DNA from 4 places in the Enterobacter sp. RHBSTW-00994 genome. Region 4 is predicted to be linked to each of the others. Evidence: predicted binding sites of a transcription regulator. Region 4 holds the regulator's gene; each other region holds the start of a gene.
The links. Region 4 encodes LexA, which represses DNA repair genes until DNA is damaged. Its sites were predicted from a motif close to TNCTGTATGTACATACAGNA; they were not measured.
Positions count from the first base shown of each region.

Region 1: sulA (SOS-induced cell division inhibitor SulA) is a predicted target of LexA. The motif match lies at 2,745-2,764, and genes of this name have one in related genera.
Region 2: metR (HTH-type transcriptional regulator MetR) is a predicted target of LexA. The motif match lies at 2,295-2,314, and genes of this name have one in related genera.
Region 3: HV346_RS13910 (DinI-like family protein) is a predicted target of LexA. The motif match lies at 1,570-1,589, and genes of this name have one in related genera.

Region 1 covers NZ_CP056199.1:1,652,593-1,658,135, reverse strand. Annotated here, with positions in the region: gene yccS (YccS family putative transporter) at 1-1,984, shown strand, start outside; gene HV346_RS07715 (TfoX/Sxy family DNA transformation protein) at 1,941-2,567, opposite strand; gene sulA (SOS-induced cell division inhibitor SulA) at 2,785-3,294, shown strand; gene ompA (porin OmpA) at 3,649-4,704, shown strand; gene matP (macrodomain Ter protein MatP) at 4,769-5,221, opposite strand; gene HV346_RS07695 (Lon protease family protein) at 5,408-5,543, shown strand, end outside.
Region 2 covers NZ_CP056199.1:4,646,140-4,651,682, reverse strand. Annotated here, with positions in the region: gene yigL (sugar/pyridoxal phosphate phosphatase YigL) at 1-440, shown strand, start outside; gene HV346_RS22205 (carboxylate/amino acid/amine transporter) at 523-1,422, shown strand; gene metR (HTH-type transcriptional regulator MetR) at 1,310-2,263, opposite strand; gene metE (5-methyltetrahydropteroyltriglutamate--homocysteine S-methyltransferase) at 2,501-4,762, shown strand; gene HV346_RS22190 (LysR substrate-binding domain-containing protein) at 4,797-5,543, opposite strand, start outside.
Region 3 covers NZ_CP056199.1:2,884,308-2,889,850, reverse strand. Annotated here, with positions in the region: gene HV346_RS13915 (hypothetical protein) at 350-1,276, shown strand; gene HV346_RS13910 (DinI-like family protein) at 1,607-1,840, shown strand; gene HV346_RS13905 (hypothetical protein) at 1,881-2,126, shown strand; gene HV346_RS13900 (hypothetical protein) at 2,269-2,469, shown strand; gene HV346_RS13895 (RusA family crossover junction endodeoxyribonuclease) at 2,460-2,828, shown strand; partial or broken gene HV346_RS13890 (DUF968 domain-containing protein) at 2,828-3,848, shown strand; gene HV346_RS13885 (hypothetical protein) at 3,862-4,461, shown strand.
Region 4 covers NZ_CP056199.1:276,032-281,574, reverse strand. Annotated here, with positions in the region: gene zur (zinc uptake transcriptional repressor Zur) at 71-586, shown strand; gene HV346_RS01300 (CsbD family protein) at 656-865, opposite strand; gene dinF (MATE family efflux transporter DinF) at 1,013-2,332, opposite strand; gene lexA (transcriptional repressor LexA) at 2,397-3,005, opposite strand; gene HV346_RS01285 (diacylglycerol kinase) at 3,114-3,482, opposite strand; gene plsB (glycerol-3-phosphate 1-O-acyltransferase PlsB) at 3,637-5,543, shown strand, end outside.

The DNA of each region.
Region 1 (5,543 bases), 1.4 Mb from region 4:
GACCGGACGTCTGCGAAATCTGGTTATTACATTACTCTGTTTTTTCATCGCCTCTTCATCGGTCGAACTGCTGTTCCCGTGGCCATGGCTGTTCGCGTTGGGACTGACACTCTCCACCAGCGGTTTTATTCTGCTGGGCGGGCTGGGCCAGCGTTATGCCACCATCGCGTTTGGTGCACTACTGATTGCTATCTATACCATGCTGGGCGTGTCACTCTATGACCAGTGGTATCAACAGCCTCTGCTGCTGTTGCTGGGTGCAATCTGGTACAACCTGCTCACGCTAACCGGGCATCTTATTTTTCCGGTTCGGGCATTGCAGGATAACCTCGCCCGCAGCTACGAACTGTTGGCCCAATACCTGGAGCTCAAATCCCGGTTATTTGACCCGGATATAGAAGAAGAGAGCCAGGCCCCGCTTTACGATCTCGCCCTGGCAAACGGGCAGCTTGTCGCGATGTTAAATCAGACGAAAGCCTCCCTGCTCACGCGCCTGCGCGGCGATCGTGGACAGCGAGGGACGCGCCGCACATTACATTACTACTTTGCTGCACAGGATATTCATGAACGTGCAAGTTCATCACACGTTCAGTACGCCGCCCTGCGTGAGAAGTTTCGCTATAGCGATGTTATGTTCCGCTTCCAGCGCTTACTCTCAATGCAATCTCAGGCTTGTCAGCAACTGGCAAGGTCCATTTTGTTGCGCACGCCCTATCAGCACGACTCGCGCTTCGAGCGAGCCTTCAGCCATCTTGACGCAGCACTCGACCGCGTTCAGGCCAGCGGAACATCTCCGGAGCAAATAAAAGCCCTGGGTTTCCTGCTCAATAATTTGCGTGCGATTGATGCCCAACTGGCGACCATTGAGTCCGAACAAGCAATGGCAATGCCAGGAAACGACGCAGAAAACCAGTTGGCTGATGATAGCGTGCACAGCTTTAGCGATATGTGGTTGCGTTTGAGCCGCAACTTTACGCCAGAATCCGCGTTATTCCGCCATGCGGTCAGGATGTCACTCGTGCTCTGTGTAGGCTACGCCTTTATCCAGATCACCGGATTGCACCATGGTTACTGGATACTGCTAACCAGTCTGTTTGTCTGCCAGCCAAACTATAACGCCACGCGCCACCGACTGGCGCTGAGAATCATCGGGACACTGGTGGGGGTTGCCGTCGGATTACCCTTGCTGTATTTCGTTCCCTCACTCGAAGGGCAACTCATCCTTATTGTGATTACTGGCGTACTCTTCTTCGCATTCCGTAATGTGCAGTATGCACATGCGACCATGTTCATCACACTGCTGGTATTACTGTGCTTCAACCTGCTAGGGGAAGGGTTTGAAGTCGCACTTCCCCGCGTCATCGATACCCTTATTGGCTGTGCTATTGCCTGGGCGGCTGTGAGTTTTATCTGGCCTGACTGGCGCTTTCGCAATTTACCACGCGTGCTGGATCGGGCAATGAATGCCAACTGTCGATACCTTGATGCCATTCTTGAGCAGTACCATCAGGGACGTGATAACCGTCTGGCCTATCGTATCGCCCGGCGCGATGCGCATAACAGTGATGCAGAATTAGCTTCGGTTGTATCCAATATGTCAACGGAGCCACGAGCAACAACTGAGATACGGGAAACCGCATTTCGTCTTTTGTGTCTCAACCACACATTCACAAGCTATATCTCTACACTGGGTGCGCACCGTGAGAAGCTGACCAACCCCGGCATCCTTACCCTGCTGGATGATGCGGTATGTTACGTTGACGATGCCCTGCACCACCGCCCATCAGATGAGCCACGAGTTCAACAGTCTCTGGACGAACTTGCTCAACGTATTGCTCACCTGGATCCTGGCTCCGACAACAAAGCGCCACTGGTCCTCCAGCAAGTCGGCCTGCTTATTGCTTTGCTGCCGGAAATTTGCCGACTGCAGCAGCAAATTGCTACCTGGCGGAATGGTTCTCACGTGGCTCAGTCAGCGCATTAAACCATTCTGTTAGCTCCCGGCGAATAGGCGTCGGGAGCGCCGCTTCATGCAGCCCCTCGATTGCACCTTCCAGCGCAAACAGCACTTTAATACCCAGTTGTTTGTTGTTCTTTCTTATTTTCAGCCAGCTTGTCTTTGCACCAAGCCCTCGTAGCGTTTCTTCATTTGTGATACCCGCTTCATAGAGCAGTACTTCGATCTGAAACGTCAGGTTCGGAAGATCTTTCAGTCGGTTTCGTTGATGTCGCTGATGTCGCTCCTTCCTTGCCGATTCCAGTGCAAAGGAAGAGAGCTGAAGTAACCTTTCCCTGTCCTGCCAGAGCCCCTCATCCACCCGGTAATAATTGAGAAGGACTGGACGCCCCCGTTTCAATAAAGTCAGAAAAGAAGAAGAGTGCTTTACACAGTACCTGGTGCTTTGCTCACAGGCGCGAAGATAGAGCTCACCCTCGGAAACCATGGCAAATACGGCATCGTCAACCGCAAGGGTATAACCGCCAAAAAGTGCACGATGCTGGATATCGCCTAACGAGGAGAGATATTCCTGTGATTTATAAATCCGTTCATAAGATATCTTTTTCATGATATTTCCCTTTAAAATCATCAAGTAACAACGCTTTTTCTTACTACCGGATCCAGTAGCAGAAAAATAGGCAACTTCTTCTTCTTGAGCAAGATGATTTTTCACAACATGCCAACAACAAACAAAATTTGCGAGTTGCTTTCCGAAAATGAGGTTGATCTTTAGGCACACAGGAGTTACTGTATATTCATACAGTAACTACAGGGCTGGAATGATTATGTACACTTCAGGCTATGCAAATCGCTCAACATCTTTCTCTTCTACCGCAGGCAATGTCGCGCAGAAATCCGTCGAGCGCGTTTCAACAGGGCTTATCAGCGAAGTGGTTTACCGTGAAGACCAGCCCCTGTTAACGCAACTCTTATTGCTGCCGTTATTGCAGCAGCTTGGTCAACAATCTCGCTGGCAGCTTTGGCTAACACCCCAGCAAAAATTGAGCCGCGAATGGGTTCAATCAGCAGGACTCCCGCTGACAAAGGTGATGCAGATTAATCAACTCTCGCCGTGCGATACAGTTGAGTCGATGATCCGGGCATTACGTACCGGAAACTACAGTGTGGTAATTGGCTGGTTGCCGGAAGAATTGACGGAAGAAGAACATTATCGGCTGGCTGAAGCTGCAGAAGAAGGTGATGCGATCGGTTTTATCATGAGACCTATTCGCCCTGTTCCTCACGGCAAAGGACACCTGTCTGGGCTAAAAATTCACTCTAATTTGTATCATTGAGTAAAATTGAGATTTTTCCTGGAATTTTTTTCGACCACAAGACGCGCAATTAGTTCAATGCGGTAAAACTGCGGCAAGGCTTGTCTGGTGCGGTTCTCATTAATTTTACTGCACAAAATCCGTTCAAAAAATGTTAAATAATAGGTATACGGAACTTTTTTTTTCATATGCCTGACGGAGTTCACACTTGTAAGTTTCTAGCTACGTTGTAGACTTTACATCGCCAGGGGTGCTCGGCCTAAGCCGAAGATATCGGTAGACTTATATTTGACCACGCCCCCAGGTGAAGGATTTAACCGTGATTTCTCCTTGAGATTTTCATGGCAAATTTTGGATGATAACGAGGCGCAAAAAATGAAAAAGACAGCTATCGCGATTGCAGTGGCACTGGCTGGCTTCGCTACCGTAGCGCAGGCCGCTCCGAAAGATAATACCTGGTATGCAGGTGGTAAACTGGGCTGGTCTCAGTTCCATGACACTGGCTGGTACAACAGCTCCCTGAACAACGACGGCCCAACTCACGAAAGCCAGCTCGGTGCAGGTGCGTTCGGTGGCTATCAGGTTAACCCGTATGTTGGTTTTGAAATGGGTTACGACTGGTTAGGTCGTATGCCATACAAAGGCGACACCGTAAATGGCGCTTTCAAAGCTCAAGGCGTTCAGCTGACCGCTAAACTGGGTTACCCAGTAACTGACGATCTGGACGTGTACACCCGTCTGGGCGGCATGGTATGGCGCGCTGACTCCAGCAACAACATTGCTGGTGACAACCACGACACTGGTGTTTCCCCAGTATTCGCTGGTGGTGTTGAGTGGGCTGTGACCCGTGATATCGCTACTCGTCTGGAATACCAGTGGGTTAACAACATTGGCGACGGCAACACCGTTGGTGTTCGTCCAGACAACGGCATGCTGAGCGTAGGTGTTTCCTACCGTTTCGGCCAGCAGGAAGAAGCAGCGCCAGTAGTTGCTCCGGCTCCAGCTCCAGCTCCAGAAGTACAGACCAAGCACTTCACTCTGAAGTCTGACGTTCTGTTCAACTTCAACAAAGCAACTCTGAAACCAGAAGGTCAGCAGGCGCTTGATCAGCTGTACTCTCAGCTGAGCAACCTGGATCCTAAAGATGGTTCTGTAGTAGTTCTGGGCTTCACTGACCGTATCGGTTCTGACGCTTACAACCAGAATCTGTCTGAAAAACGTGCTCAGTCTGTTGTTGATTACCTGATCTCTAAAGGTATCCCAGCTAACAAGATCTCTCCACGTGGTATGGGTAAATCTAACCCAGTTACCGGTTCTACCTGTGACAACGTGAAAGCTCGCGCTGCACTGATCGATTGCCTGGCTCCAGATCGTCGCGTTGAGATCGAAGTTAAAGGCATCAAAGACGTTGTAACTCAGCCAGCGGCATAAGTTATCGTCTTTAAAAAAAACCCCGCATAGCGGGGTTTTTTATTGTCCAAAGAAAAGTGAAACGCTATTTTTTACCCAGCAGCGCCTGTAAATCGTTCTTCAGTGTCGACATCTGGCTCGCATACTTTTCTTTGTGCTCGGCATCTTCAATCAGTTGCACAATCGTTTCAGATAGTGTTTTTCCACGCCGCTGAGCAAGCCCTGCCAGTCGCTGCCAGACCATAAACTCCAGATCGATAGACTTTTTGCGGGTATGCTGATGCTCAGCATTAAAATGCCGTTTACGGCGAGCGCGGATAGTTTGCTTCATCCGGTTCAGTAACGCCGGATTGATATGCTTCTCTATCCAGCTATTAACCTTCACCGGTTCATTTTCTAAGGTCAGCAAAATATCCACTGCGTCTTTCGCCGCGCTGGCTTCGATATAGCAGGTGATCAGCTCGCCTTCACGATGCTTTTTGACCAGGTACTTCCATTTCCATCCGCTTTCGAGGTTTTCCAGTTGTTGATATTTCATTGCGTTCTCAGTGTTACCACGTAACTCTGTTCAGAATATCAGTTTTTTGGCAATCTGCTGAAAAGAAATCATATCCTGTGAATCGATACGGTGCTTTCGCTGCCGGAAATGCAGAATACCGCATGGGCAGAATCCACCGCTTACGGTATACTCCACGGTTTTACATCTGACTAAAAAACATCAACTTTGACCATTACGAAACTTGCATGGCGTGACCTGGTTCCAGATACCGAGAGCTATCAGGAACTGTTTGCACAGCCAGAACTCACCAAAGAAAACGAATTCATACTCAGCGAGACACAACCACGTTTGCATTATGCGC
Region 2 (5,543 bases), 520 kb from region 4:
TGCGTTTCTTTAAAGAAGCAGTATTTAACTACACACTATATGAGCCAGGTTTGCTGGAGCCTGAAGGGGTCAGCAAAGTCTTCTTTACCTGTGAAAGCCATGACGCGTTGCTGCCGCTTGAGCAGGCGATTAACGCGCGTTGGGGCGACCGCGTGAACGTCAGTTTCTCCACGCTCACCTGTCTGGAAGTGATGGCGGGTGGCGTCTCTAAAGGTCATGCACTGGAAGCGGTGGCGAAACGCATGGGTTACGAGCTGAAAGACTGCATCGCCTTTGGCGACGGCATGAATGATGCTGAAATGCTGTCCATGGCCGGTAAAGGCTGCATTATGGAGAATGCGCACCAGAGACTGAAAGATCTGCACCCAGAGCTGGAAGTCATTGGGACAAATGCCGATAACGCCGTACCTAACTACCTGCGCAAGCTGTTCCTTGAATAATCTTCATTTGGTCATATATCGTTCAGTTGTCAACTAAAGAGTTCGCTACAATGCCTGTCCTTCATTCAGAGAGACATGCATTGTGGCGCTACTCATTGTCACCACTATTCTGTGGGCATTTTCATTTAGCCTGATTGGTGAATACCTTGCCGGGCACGTCGACAGCTACTTCTCCGTGCTGATGCGCGTGGGGCTGGCGGCGCTGGTCTTCTTGCCATTCCTGCGTACGCGTGGGCAAACGTTAAAAACCCTTTTGCTGTACATGCTGGTCGGGGCGATGCAGCTTGGCATTATGTATCTCTTCAGCTTCAGGGCTTACGTTTACCTCTCCGTCTCGGAATTCCTGCTGTTCACCGTGCTCACGCCGCTCTATATCACGCTGATTTATGATCTGCTGAGTAAGCGCAGGCTGCGCTGGGGATACCTGCTGAGTGCGGCGCTTGCTGTTATCGGTGCAGCCATTATTCGCTATGACAAAGTGAGCGATCACTTCTGGACTGGCCTGATGTTTGTCCAGTTGGCAAATATCAGCTTTGCCATCGGTATGGTGGGCTACAAGCGCCTGATGGAAACCCGTCCAATGCCGCAGCATAACGCCTTTGCCTGGTTCTATATGGGGGCGGCTATCGTTGCGGTCGCGGCGTGGTTTATGCTGGGGAATCCGCAGAAACTGCCCACCACGTCAGTGCAGTGGGGCATTCTGGTCTGGCTGGGCGTGGTGGCATCCGGGCTGGGTTACTTCATGTGGAACTACGGTGCGACTCAAGTCGATGCCGGGACGCTGGGCATCATGAACAACGTTCATGTGCCCGCTGGCTTGCTGGTGAATCTGGCCATATGGCAGGAGCAACCGCACTGGCCGAGCTTCATTATTGGGGGAACGGTGATCCTGGCTTCGCTGTGGGTCCATCGCCGTTGGGTCGCTCCGCGCTCCGCACAAACGGCAGATGGTCGCAGGCGTGATTCCGCGCTGAGCGAATAAATGCTTCCGTAACCGGCTGACGCTGCTCGCCATCCCGAACGGCGGCGTACAGTCGGCTCCACAGTCCTTCACCCAGGGTTTTGGTCACAACCAGGCCCTGGCGTTCAAAACTCTCCACTACCCAGTGCGGCAGGGCGGCGATGCCCATTTTTGCCGCCACCATTTGAATTAAAAGCAACGTGTTATCCACGCTTTTCAGATTAGGACTGATACCGGCGGGCTGGAGGAAGTGACGCCAGATATCCAGTCGACTGCGTTGCACCGGATAAATCAGCAATGTTTCGGTCGCCAGATCCTCCGGAGTGATGCGCGTTTTGCTCGCCAGCGGATGATCCGGCGCCAATACCAGGCGTACTTCAAAATCAAACATCGGAGAGTAGTGCAGACCACTGCGCGGAAGAATGTCCGAGGTCATCACTAAATCCAGTTCACCCTGCTGAAGAGAGGGCTGCGGATCAAAGGTCACGCCAGATTTAAAGTCCATCTCCACCTGTGGCCATTTCTGGTGGAAGTTCTCAAGTGCAGGCGTCAGCCACTGAATACAGCTATGGCATTCAATGGCAATACGCAGCCGGGTCTGCTGCGGCTCGTTGCAGGACTGCAAGGCGCTGGCGATCTGTGGCAGCACCTGATTCGCCAGTTGCAGCAAAATTTCGCCCTGCGGTGTAAAGCGCAGCGGCTGGCTCTTACGCACGAACAGACGAAAGCCAAGGCGTTGTTCCAGATCGCTGAACTGGTGTGAAAGGGCAGACTGAGTCTGATGCAGCGTGGCCGCAGCCGCCGCGAGAGAACCGCAGTTCCGCAACGCTTGTAGCGTTTTCAGGTGTTTTATCTCGATCATGAAAGTCCTTCACTTCGCCATGAACATTTTGCGCTTGAGGAATATACAGTAACCGCCAATTATGGATGTGTAAACATCTGGACGGCTAAAATCCTTCGTCTTTTAAATTTATAGCGCGTTGGCTGCGTTTATTCACTCCGGTCACTTACTGCTGTAGGCATCCGGGAGATGAGCAAACTTGCTGCCTTCCCTAAATTCAAAATCCAAAGGATTTACAATTAATGAGAGGAAGAAAATATGACAATCCGCAATCACACACTCGGTTTCCCTCGCGTTGGCTTGCGTCGTGAGCTGAAAAAAGCGCAAGAAAGCTACTGGGCGGGTAACTCCACCCGTGAAGACCTGCTGGCAGTGGGCCGCGAGTTGCGTGCTCGTCACTGGGACCAGCAAAAACAAGCGGGCATTGACCTGCTGCCAGTGGGCGATTTCGCCTGGTACGACCATGTTCTGACCACTAGCCTGCTGCTTGGCAATGTGCCGGCTCGTCATCAGAACAACGATGGATCGGTAGATATCGATACCCTGTTCCGCATCGGCCGTGGCCGCGCACCAACAGGAGAGCCAGCGGCAGCAGCGGAAATGACTAAGTGGTTTAACACGAATTACCACTATATGGTTCCGGAGTTCGTGAAAGGTCAGCAGTTCAGTCTGACCTGGACGCAGATCCTGGATGAAGTCGATGAAGCGCTGGCTCTGGGTCACAAGATCAAACCTGTTTTGCTTGGCCCGGTAACCTACCTGTGGCTGGGTAAAGTAAAGGGCGAGCAGTTTGATCGTCTGAGTCTGCTCAACGACATTCTGCCAGTGTATAAGCAAGTGCTGGCTGAACTGGCAAAACGCGGTATTGAATGGGTCCAAATCGACGAACCTGCTCTGGTGCTGGAGTTGCCGCAGGAATGGCTGAATGCCTTTAAACCGGCTTATGACGCTCTTGCGGGTCAGGTTAAGCTGCTACTGACGACGTATTTCGAAGGCGTGACGCCTAATCTCGACACTATCGCTGCACTGCCGGTGCAAGGTCTGCACGTTGACCTGGTTCACGGGAAAGATAATGTTGCCGACCTGCACAAACGCCTGCCAGCGGGCTGGCTGCTCTCTGCGGGTCTGGTGAATGGTCGTAACGTCTGGCGTGCCGATCTGACTGAGAAGTATGCGCAGATTAAAGATATCGTAGGCAAACGCGATCTGTGGGTCGCGTCATCTTGCTCCTTGCTGCACAGCCCAATTGACCTCAGTGTGGAAACGCGTCTGGATGCGGAAGTGAAAAGCTGGTTTGCGTTCGCTCTGCAAAAATGTGAAGAGCTGGCCCTGCTGCGTGACGCACTGAATAGCGGCGATACGGCGGCCATCACTGACTGGAGCGCACCGATTCAGGCGCGTCGTCACTCGGCTCGCGTTCATAACCCGGCAGTAGAAAAACGTCTGGCGGCCATCACCGCCCAGGACAGCCAGCGTCAGAACGCCTATGAAGTGCGTGCTGAAGCCCAGCGTGCCCGCTTCAATCTCCCAGCGTGGCCAACAACGACTATCGGTTCGTTCCCACAGACCACAGAAATCCGCGGCCTGCGTCTGGATTTCAAAAAGGGCAACCTTGATGCGAATCACTACCGCACGGGTATCGCCGAACACATTAAGCAGGCGATTATTGAGCAGGAACGTTTAGGTCTGGACGTGCTGGTTCATGGTGAAGCTGAACGTAACGACATGGTGGAATATTTCGGTGAGCATCTGGATGGCTTCGTCTTTACGCAAAACGGTTGGGTGCAGAGCTACGGTTCCCGTTGTGTGAAGCCCCCGGTCGTGATCGGTGACGTCAGCCGTCCCGAAGCCATCACCGTTGAGTGGGCGAAGTACGCCCAGTCTCTGACCGACAAACCCGTTAAAGGCATGCTGACAGGACCGGTAACAATCCTCTGCTGGTCATTCCCGCGTGAAGATGTGACGCGTGAAACCATCGCCAAACAGATCGCGCTGGCGTTACGTGATGAAGTGGCGGATCTGGAAGCGGCGGGTATCGGCATTATTCAGATTGACGAACCGGCACTGCGAGAAGGTTTGCCGCTGCGCCGTAGCGACTGGGATGCCTACCTGCAATGGGGCGTAGAAGCCTTCCGTATCAATGCCGCGGTGGCAAAGGACGACACTCAAATCCACACTCACATGTGTTACTGCGAATTTAACGACATCATGGATTCCATCGCGGCACTGGATGCCGACGTGATCACCATTGAGACATCACGTTCAGACATGGAATTGCTGGAGTCGTTTGAAGAGTTCGACTACCCGAACGAAATTGGGCCGGGTGTTTACGACATCCACTCCCCGAACGTACCAAGTGTGGAGTGGATTGAAGCCCTGTTGCAGAAAGCCGCTCAGCGTATCCCGGCAGAGCGCCTGTGGGTGAACCCGGACTGCGGCCTGAAAACCCGTGGCTGGCCGGAAACCCGCGCAGCACTGGCGAACATGGTGAAAGCCGCGCAAAATCTGCGTCAGGCATAACATCTGTAACGGAGGCGAAAGCCTCCGTTTTTGCTTAGTGTGGGTTTACAGCTGCACTGAGTGACGGTCCTTTCAAATATTCAATACACCACTGACACACTTTCCCCATTCCGTCCGATCGTGCAGCCAGGAATAATTTGGTTGCATGCTTGTGTTCACGCATCGGTTTTTTGAGTAGCTTGCCGCTATTGAGTAAAGGAAGGGCTAAATGATGTGGGATATAGCCAATTCCGACATTTTGTTCGATAAGGGCGATAGCCGTGGTGAAGTCCGGTACAAACAGGGGCTTTTGACCTTCAAGCAGCCACGCCTGTAGCGGGGTAAAGTTTACCGACGTATCCCGGATACATATTGCCGGGTACTGACGCAGCTCAGCATTTTCCAGCGGGTGACGCTCTGTCGCCAGAGGGTGCTGTGGGCTAACGACAAAATCCCATTCCAGTTGCCCAAAAGGCTCGCTAATCACGCCTTCGGTGCTGGGGACAGCATGCGGCGCACCAATCACCAGGTCGGCTCGTCTGCTGTAAAGTGCATCCCAGCAGCCGTTGTAAACTTCCAGGCAGACCGTCAACGTGGTTGAGGAAAACTGGTGTTCAAAATCACGGATGAACGTAACCAGCAGGGATGAGGGGATAATGTTATTTACCGCAATTGTCAGTTCTCGTTCAACGCCGTCGTGGATCAGAACGGTATTGCGTTTGAGCGCCTCCATATCACCGAGAATGGTTTTGCTGTGCTCGACAAAATAGCGTCCGGCAGGGGTGATTTCAATGTACCGGCC
Region 3 (5,543 bases), 2.3 Mb from region 4:
AATTGTTGGAGTTATTATCGGTTGAGAAGAATATATCAGCAAGCATTATTGGTTTTTTTGCTTGCTAGTTTTTAGGGTTGCTTGTACAACGTGTTTCATGGGTTGAAGATGACGATGTCACTGGAAGACATGTGCGAAGAATTTCCCGCATCAGATGTGCGTACGTGGAAATATATGCAAACTCATGATGGGGTAGGCCAGAGCACAAAGAAAGTAGTGGTGAAGGAGCTAAGTGTAATCAGAATGATTTCAGCCAACTTCTTTCCCATTTAATAACATTATCTAGGGTGTTTTTTAATTTCAGAGATCACCCTATTTTTTCAATTAAATCATAACTATAGGGGTAAATATGACACAGCAGAGAACGACCTCTTTACGGACCATTCCTTTAGACCTTGAGGTAAAGCAAGAGGCGATAATTAACGGTATTGAGATGGGGGTTCTTGATAATGGAATTCCTTATCTGACTCAAAGTGGGCTAGCAAGCGTTTGTGGTGTCCAGCGATTAAGAATCAAGGAAATTACTGATGAATGGGCGCAATCAGTAGAGCATGGGATTTTCCGAAAAGGAAGAATGACCTTCATTGGTACATACCTGTTAAACGAAGGATTTACTGATGAAAAACTATACATTCCAATAATTAGGAATGGTGTCGAGTACCACGCATATCCAGATGTCGTTTGCATGGCGATCCTCGAATATTATGCCTTTGAAGCAAAGCAAGCCGAAAGCGATACGGCTCTTAGGTCTTACCGTGAGCTTGCTAAAAAAGGTCTTAAGATCTTTATCTATGAAGCGCTTAAGTACCAACCGGAAGATCCATGGCGGCATTACCATGACAGGGTTTCATTGCTCAAAGATAAGGGTTCTATACCTGATGGTTACTTCATTATCTTCAATGAAATTGCGGGCATGATGGTAGATCTGATTAATGCAGGACTCGCTATAAACCAACATACAGTTCCAGATGGTAGTGTAGGAAGTTGCTGGGCGAGACATTGGAAAGATGCAGGTCTCACTGAGGACTTCGGACAAAGGGTCGATTGCGAGCATTACTATCCAGATGATTTCCTTCAAGCAAGATCAAATCCTCAAATTATCAATGCTTATCCTGATGCGGCATTGTCGGAATTTCGTCGCTGGTTCAAGCATCAATACCTGTCTACTAAGTTTCCGCCTTATATTCTGAAAAAATCTAATGTCTTGCCTGGCGGTAAGGAAGATGCGACCCGTTTAATTGAAGCATTTAGGCAGTCTGCCATTGAAAGCAAATGAGTATCAAGGCCTCCCCGGAGGCTTTTTTTTCGCCGTCCGGTTGAACATGCATTGCTGGATTGCTCGTTATTGGTAAAACCTATCTATATAAAATGTTGATCTATGAAATCTATTTGTTAATAAGCACAGTGCGGCAAAAAATTACCAACCTGACAAATCGTGTCATCTGAGAAATCCGTTGTGGCAATGTGATATTGCCGCAGCGCTTGTACGGGGCATCGCGCAAGTGTTTTTTTTGAAACGCCGTTAGCAATATGTGCTCTTAAAGCGTTGATCAATCCACTGCATGGGTATACTGTATAAATATACAGTTATGCGATGGAGGCAATAATGAAAGTCGAATTAACCATTGATCGTACTAAAGAACTTCCGAAGGGCGCTGTCCCTGCACTGGAAAAAGAATTACTGAAAAGACTCCAGGAACAGTTTGATGACTGCTCGCTGGTTATACGCCGCACTGGTTCAGATGGCTTAAGTGTTTTCGGCGGTGAGAAAGAGGCCAAAAAGAAGGTTGAAGAAATCCTCCAGCAGACCTGGGAAAGCGCAGACGACTGGTTTTACTGATACAGCATGCAAAAACTTTCCTGAGTAGTAAGGGGGATTGGTGAAACAAAAAGAAGAATTACCAAAAAAGGGCTATGCAGTCATCAGATGTCACGATGGGGTCATCGTTGCACGACTGCACTCATTTCCTGAATGTGAGCGAGCGCTGATGTACAGGCGTGGTGACGAGGTGTCGTTTATGCCACTTCAGGATGATGAGATTGTAGGAACACCAACACTATTTACTCAGATGCTGGAAAAAGCGGGTGTTCGCGTTTCGCAGAACTCTGTTACACTCCCGTCATAGGCCTGAACACCCTATACCTGCTGCGCCACTGGAGAGATACCATGGCGCAAAAACCAAGACAAACCACAATTCAAAACTCCCTCTCACTGACCTGTAAAAAGGCCAGCGATTTTCTTTTGCCGTTGATCCGAAAGGTGGCGGCATGAAAAAAGGCTGGTTTACTCACACCGGGCTAACAACGGAAGAAGCTAACGATCTGGTGGCACGCTACCAGGGAAAAGGCGTCCCTGTTGAAAAGAGCCTCGATGTAGATCCTCGTTTCTGGATAGTAAGCGCATTGTTGCCTGAGCAGTCATCACCCCCAAAAACGCAGCAAAGCCTGCGCTCACGGGCATGGAGGTGATTGTGAAGGTTTATAACATTTTGCCTGTGGGCAAACCCAGAATGACGCGGGCTGATAAGTGGAAGAAGCGGCCTGAGGTTATGCGATATCGCGCGTTCTGCGATCATGTTCGCCTGCTGGGTGTCGAACTACCTGAATCAAACTCCCACATTACTTTTATTCTTCCAATGCCGCAGAGCTGGAGCAAGAAGAAGCGACTGCAGTTTGACGGCCAGCCCCATCAGTCAAAACCGGACTTTGATAACCTGGTAAAAGCGTTATCTGATGCCATTTACGCAGATGATGCGCATATCTGGGATGCACGTATTACAAAGTTATGGGGTGAGGCCGGGCAGATCATTATCAGGGAGATTGCATGATGCGCGCTCTGCTGAAACCTGTTCTGGCCCGTGAACTGGGCGTTGTCCTGTTAAAGCCTGGCAGCGAACTGATGAGCCTGTTCAGTTCAGGAAGGGTATTGATTGAGCGCCAGCCTGAAAGCATGTCGCATCTTGCTACCGGGCTCGTTCCTGATGCAAGACAACCTCTGGCCCACCGGAGTTCACTGCTTTCTTTCTTCCTGAGCGAAAAGGTGATCGACGCTGCTGGTGGCTTAAGCGGTCTGGATTACTTTTTACTGAATTACGGTGGCGGGAAATGCCAGAACGCACACAGTGATTACCATTACCACGAAATGACTGTTATGCGTCATGAGCCAGGTTCGATCCTGCTCTGCGGTCATTGTGATAACCAGTTGCGTGAGCAGCACACTGAAGCGCTGGCGGGTCTGGCCCGTCAGAACGTGGTCAACTGGGTTCTGGATATGGTCCGGCTGGCACTTGGTATCGATAAATATCGTGAGATATCGCTTGCAGAGCTGAGCTGGTGGGCATTGCGCAAGGGTGTAACAGATGTACTGCCTGAGTCTGCTGTCAGCGATGTTCTCATGTTGCCGAAGGAAAAGGAGTATGGGCGCGAAAGCGATATCACCCCTTCAGTAGCGGCCACCAGCATTCTCGCCAGTAAAGTGGCGGAATCTCGCCTGCCACCAGCAATGTCTGAACCACTGGTGGGCGTTCTGGTTGATCCGGAGCCGCCCCAGTCATTCATGCGACGCCCTAAACACCTGCGCTGGCTGAATCCCGATTATCTGGCCTGGGTAAAAACGCAACCCTGCGAATGCTGCCAGATGCCTTCAGATGATCCACATCACTTAATCGGCTGGGGGCAGGGGGGGCATGGCTACAAAATCCCATGACATTTTCGCCATCCCGTTATGCCGAAAGCATCACACCGAACTTCATAACGACCGGCTGGCATTCGAGCGCAAGTATGGTTCGCAGCCGGAAATGATTATTAAAGTGCTGGACCGGGCCTTTGCGCTCGGCGTTCTGGCGTAAGGAGTAGCAAATGATGACACCACGTCAACGCCGCAATCATCTGGATGCACTGGGCAAAGCCGCAGCTGCACCACGAAAAAGCTGGCTGGGGAAATGCATACTTCTTGGGGGGATCCAGTCGGCATGGATTAAGTCACTTCTCACGACATGGGGCGAAGGTGTACGCGGTGGATCTGCACCCCGTAAACCAAGAGGGCATGCCTGCTGGAATATTATCAGAGGAAGTCGATGGTCGGATAAAGCACTCGAGCGTTTTACTGCAGCGCTGGAGCAGGCGAGAGGTGAGGGATTTAAGGGCGAACAGGCAATGAATCGTGCTCACGCTATCCTCTGGCCTCAACCCGCAGTCAGCGCCATTGATATGGCTATAAACAATGACGATATCGATTTTGTCGAACAAGCCGTATTGCAGGCGTTTGACATGAATGATCCGGTTTATGTGGTTGGCCTTCAGTATTACACCACCAGAAAAAAAATATCGGACATCACCAGAGAGCTGCAGGCAATAGCCCCGTGGTTAACTGACGGAGAGGCCAGAAAGCGCGTGCGCTGGTGTCTGGAAATTTTCAGGGCGAAGGTTTTTCTTTCAACCCGCAAGCTGATGTCTGAATAGAAATGTCGGGGTTGATTTTAGCTTTTAGTGCTGTTTTTAAATTACCCCATTGATAATGGGCCAGAAAGTTACATAATTCATTCATGCTTGGCAGAGCTGCGCCACGATGGCAGCAATGAAAAGCGACAATCTGAATATATCGAGAGCCCCGCCAGTCGGGGCTTTTGCTTTCCGGCGATACGACAGGGGTATTCGCGAAGGTGCATTGCACCAGTACCCCTGTCATATCGCCGAGCTCTCCCGATTAATTCGGCGCAGCAATTCTTCACCGCAGACTACTTTTGTACGGCCTCTTTATTCTGGGAGGGCTCACAGCCTTGAGGGGCTGATGTTCGGCTCAATTGCGTTGCTGAATGCAAAAAAAAGCGAGGGACGACATCGCATCCCTCGCTCAACAGTTTTCACAGTTTCTGTCTGTGGAAGTGAAAACTGGTGCGCAATGTAGTCTGGGGTGTTTGTGATGACAATTTTGATAAGTTAATAATTCATTAATAAAGTAAAGAAATTGTCAATCCTGCATTTTGGTATGTTTTATTTCTAACAAAAAACACATAAGTTATTTGTGTGGCGAATCCCCCTGCGCGGAGGGGCGGATCAGTTATCTTCATTTCCTGTTATTGGTTAAGAAGCATTTGCACGCGAGCTATGTTGACTGAGCATACTCACCGAGAGGCACTCGGCGTCACAATCTATGATGACTACATTGATATCTGGAATTACTTGCCTGTTTCCCATGAGCAGGCTTTTTTCATGCCTGCGCTTTGGCCGTATCTAACCTCATTAATTGACCGACTCAATGAATTTGCCCTAAAGTATTCCGGTGGCGAATCCTTTCTAAGCGAATGGGCGTTCCTGTCAACTGCTGCCCGCAGGTATGCACGCGACTTTACTGACATGGGGTAAAGTCACCGAGAGGCACTCGGCGCCACGATTACAAATAAAAATGATGTTTCTACCCCTTGAGAGCCTGCCAGAGTCGGTAGGTTTTTTTTTCGCCATGCTTAAAATTGCTGCTATGCTCAGAATGTGAGGCGATCCTGACTGCCTGATAGTTCTCCTGAACCGGTAAGCACGCTCAATAC
Region 4 (5,543 bases):
CGGATCTCGGTGTTTTTAGCAGAACATGGTAGAGTGAGGGTTTTCGATCCTACAACATCCGAGGTGCTAAATGGATAAGACCACAACGCAAGAGCTGTTAGCGCAAGCTGAAAAGCTGTGTGCCCAACGCAATGTGCGCCTGACTCCACAGCGCCTTGAAGTCTTAAGGCTGATGAGCCTCCAGCAAGGTGCGATCAGTGCATACGATTTGCTCGACCTGCTTCGGGAAACAGAACCACAGGCGAAGCCTCCAACGGTGTATCGCGCGCTGGATTTCCTGCTGGAACAAGGCTTTGTGCATAAGGTTGAATCAACAAACAGTTATGTTCTGTGCTACTTGTTTGATCAGCCCACCCATACCTCTGCGATGTTTATCTGCGACCGCTGTGGCGTGGTGAAGGAAGAGTGTGCGGAAGGTGTTGAAGACATCATGCATACGCTGGCAGCGAAAATGGGCTTTGCACTGCGTCACAATGTTATTGAAGCACACGGGTTGTGCTCAAACTGCGTAGAAGTGGAGTCCTGCCGGCATCAGGGTGAATGTCACCACGACCACTCGATTCTGGTAAAGAAAAAACCCCGCTGACGGCATAGAAAAGGGCGGCTCAAAGCCGCCGACAGGGAGTACATCCTTGTACTTACGGGTATAACCTGTTTACCAGCGGTAATCGTTACGTTTTTCCCAGTCACCCACTTCTTTCTCTGCCTGTTCTTTAGCGTAGCCGTAACGCTCCTGAATTTTACCGACAAGCTGATCGCGTTTACCTTCGATGACGGTCATATCATCATCAGTCAGCTTACCCCACTGCTCTTTCGCTTTACCTTTGAGCTGTTTCCAGTTGCCGCCGATTTCGTCTTTATTCATCATCACATCCTCATCGTTCGGTCATTCAATAGTGAAAAGGGTCGCCCGAAACCTTCATTTCATGCTGGACGTGATAATAATTTTAGTCGAGCCTGTGGCATCTAAGAATTTATTCAGAATCTTTTACCATCAGGAGATTTTAAGGCGTTATGAAAACCAGGTGTTATTCCGCCAGTGGCGATGCCAGATAACCGCCAGTGATAACCCTCGCAGGGAAAGAAAGACCGCCAGTGCCAGCCATAGCCCGTGGTTACCCAGATACGGTAACGTGAGCAACGTCAGTGCAAATCCAGCAGCGGCAACGGCCATACTGTTGCGCATTTCCGCTCCACGCGTCGCACCGATGAACATGCCATCCAGCAGATAACACCAGACCCCCACTATCGGTAGTACCACCTGCCAGATGATGTAGTGGCCTGCCAGTTCGCGCAGTGCCGGTAATGACGTTAATAGCCCCACAATATGTTCGCCCAGGAAGGCGTAGATCAACGCAAAGATCAGCGCCACCAGCCCCGCCTGACGGCAGGCCGCGCGCCAGACATCCTGCAACTGACCGCTTTCCCCCGCACCGTACGCGTGCCCGGAGTGGGCTTCAACGGCATAGGCAAAGCCGTCCAGTGCATAGGCGGTAAAGGTCAGCAGCGTCATCAGTACTGCATTAACCGCCACAATCTCTGGCCCAAGGCGCGCGCCGAAAACCGTGAGCGCACCAAAACAGAGTTGCAGGAGGAACGAGCGGAGCATAATGTCGCGATTCAGCGCCAGGAGTTTACGGATATTGCCGCGCCAGGCTGCTTTCAGCATCGCCAGAGAGATACCGCGCATTTTCAGCACCCGCCACACCATCCATAACCCAATGATGAACGTCCCGTACTCCGCAATGGCAGTCGCCAGTGCCGCCCCCTGCACGTTCATGTGCAGCCCCATCACCAGCCACAGGTCGAGCACAATGTTGAGGATATTTCCCACCACCAGCAGGATCACGGGGGCACGCGCGTACTGAACGCCCAGCAGCCAGCCAAGCAACACCAGGTTTGCCAGCGAGGCCGGAGCACTGAGCCAGCGGATCTCAAGAAAGCGACGAGCCTGTTCGAGAACGGCCTCGCTACCTCCTACAATATGCAATGCGAGATCGATTAGCGGAGCACGTAACAGGACGATCACAGCACCCGCTCCCAGCGCCAGAATCAATGGCTGAACCAGAGCACGCGCCAGACGAAGCGGATCTTTCGCACCAAACGCCTGAGCGGTAAGACCCGTGGTACTCATCCGCAAAAAAAGCAACAGCATGAAGAGGAAGCTGGTCGCTGTCGCGCCAATCGCCACACCGCCCAGATAGACCGGCGAATCCAGATGGCCAATTACTGCCGTGTCCACCAGTCCCAATAACGGAACGGTGATATTCGAAAAGATCATTGGCAACGCAAGACGCCACAGCGCCTTATCTGAAGCAGTCAGCAGTGACATGAGAAAATACCGGGGCAGGAAAATAAGTCAGGCTGCGGGGATACCGCAGCCTGTCAGGAAGAGATTACAGCCATTCACCGTTACGGATAACGCCAACGGCAAGGCCTTCAATAGAGAAACTTTGCTCGCGAAGGTCAACTTCGATAGGAGAAAACTCGCTATTTTCTGGCAGAAGCTGAACGGTATTACCCTGTTTTTTCAGTCGCTTAACGGTCACTTCATCATCGATACGCGCGACAACAACTTGCCCGTTACGCACATCCTGCGTTTTATGTACCGCCAGCAAGTCACCATCAAGAATACCGATATCTTTCATTGACATGCCACTTACGCGAAGCAGGAAATCAGCGCTTGGTTTAAACATGCCTGGATCAACCTGGTAATGGCCTTCGATATGCTGCTGTGCCAACAGAGGCTCGCCCGCAGCCACTCGGCCTACAAGCGGAATACCGGTTTCTTCTTCCACCAAAAGGCGAATACCACGTGAAGCACCGGAAACAATCTCCAGGACGCCCTTACGTGCCAGCGCTTTGAGGTGCTCTTCGGCAGCATTTGGAGAACGGAAACCCAGACGCTGAGCGATCTCCGCACGCGTGGGTGGCATACCCGTCTGGCCGATATGATCCCGGATGAGATCAAACACCTCTTGCTGCCTGGTCGTTAACGCTTTCATTCCGCCCCCTGGGTGTATATACAGTTATGCTGTGAGTATATACAGTCAAAGGTGATTTTGGAATCAAAAACTGCACAAAAAACCAGGGAGTTACTTATTCCTGAAGGCTTATCGGAAATGTGACCAAAGAAGCGTGCCCCAGGTAATCATGGCGGTAATAATCGCCAGTAATACCGCTGCGGAACCCATATCTTTCGCACGCCCAGAAAGCTCGTGAAAATCAGAGCCAATACGGTCCACCACAGCTTCAATAGCACTATTAAGAATTTCCACTATCATCACCAAAAGCACCGAGCCAATAAGAAGAACGCGGGTGATAGCATCAACATCAAGGAAACAGGCGATAATCACCGCGACAATAGCGGCGATACCTTCCTGACGGAAAGCAGCCTCATTGATCCAGGCGGCGCGGAAACCTTTCCATGAATAGCCAGCTGCTTTGATAATTCGGGTTAACCCAGTGGTATTATTGGCCATTAAAAGAACCTTTTATGAGAAATAGCGTCAGTAACTATAGCCGCAGTCCATTTGACTGCCGCCTGAAGTATGACGGGTAACAACAGAAATTTTGCGCGCTTTCTGTTATCCTTGCGCAGCAATTGCATTATTAACCAGAGGCTTTACATCGTTTATGTCCGGCTGGCCACGAATTTACTACAAATTACTTAATTTACCATTAAGCGTCCTGGTAAAAAGCAAGTCTATCCCAGCAGAACCCGCGCTGGAATTAGGGCTCGATACCTCTCGCCCTATTATGTATGTTTTGCCTTACAACTCGAAGGCTGACTTGCTGACGCTCCGCGCCCAATGTCTGGCGCATGACTTACCCGATCCGCTTGAACCGCTGGAAATTGATGGCACATTGTTGCCACGCTATGTCTTCATCCACGGCGGACCGCGTGTGTTTACCTATTACACGCCAAAAGAAGAGTCCATCAAGCTGTTCCATGATTACCTCGACCTGCACCGCAGCAACCCCGATCTGGATGTTCAGATGGTTCCGGTGTCGGTGATGTTTGGTCGTCGTCCTGGGCGCGAAAAGGGTGAAGAAAACCCACCGCTGCGTATGCTTAACGGCATCCAGAAATTCTTTGCGGTGTCATGGCTAGGCCGTGATAGCTTCGTGCGTTTTTCCCCTTCCGTCTCCCTGCGCCGAATGGCGGACGAACACGGTACGGATAAAATCATTGCGCAAAAACTGGCGCGTGTTGCGCGTATGCACTTTGCCCGTCAACGTCTGGCTGCTGTAGGCCCACGCCTTCCGGCGCGTCAGGACCTTTTCAACAAGTTGCTGGCTTCCAAAGCCATAGCACGCGCTGTTGAAGACGAAGCCCGTAGCAAGAAGATTTCACACGAGAAAGCACAACAGAATGCCATCGCCCTGATGGAAGAGATCGCTGCGAACTTCTCCTATGAGATGATTCGTCTGTCCGATCGTATCCTGAGCTTCACGTGGAACCGTCTCTATCAGGGGATCAACGTGCATAACGCAGAGCGTGTGCGTCAGTTGGCTCACGACGGTCATGAAATTGTCTATGTGCCCTGCCACCGCAGCCACATGGACTACCTTCTGCTCTCCTACGTGCTTTATCACCAGGGGCTGGTTCCACCGCACATTGCTGCCGGTATCAACCTGAACTTCTGGCCAGCGGGCCCGATTTTCCGCCGCCTGGGTGCGTTCTTTATTCGCCGTACCTTCAAGGGCAACAAACTCTATTCCACCGTGTTCCGTGAGTATCTGGGCGAGCTGTTCAGCCGCGGCTATTCCGTTGAATATTTCGTTGAGGGTGGCCGTTCCCGTACCGGGCGTCTACTCGATCCGAAGACGGGCACGCTGTCGATGACGATTCAGGCGATGCTGCGTGGGGGAACGCGTCCTATCACACTGGTTCCGATTTACATTGGCTATGAACACGTCATGGAAGTGGGAACCTACGCGAAAGAACTGCGCGGAGCGACCAAAGAGAAAGAGAGCCTGCCGCAGATGCTGCGCGGCCTGAGCAAGCTTCGCAACCTCGGCCAGGGCTATGTGAACTTTGGCGAACCAATGCCACTGATGACCTACCTGAATCAGCATGTACCAGAGTGGCGTGAGTCTATCGATCCAATCGAAGCCATCCGTCCCGCCTGGCTCACCCCAACGGTAAATAACATTGCGGCCGATCTGATGGTGCGTATTAACAATGCCGGTGCGGCTAACGCCATGAACCTGTGTTGTACTGCACTTCTCGCCTCGCGCCAGCGCTCGCTGACCCGTGAGCAACTGACCGAGCAGGTCGATTGTTATCTGGACATCATGCGTAATGTTCCGTATTCACCTGACTCAACCGTTCCTGCAGCAACGGCCAGCGCCCTGCTTGATCACGCGTTGCAGATGAACAAGTTCGAAGTCGAGAAAGATACGATCGGTGACATCATCATTCTGCCGCGCGAGCAGGCGGTGCTGATGACGTACTATCGTAATAACATTGCGCACATGCTGATGCTGCCATCGCTGATGGCGGCCATTATTACTCAGCACCGTCGCATTTCTCGTCA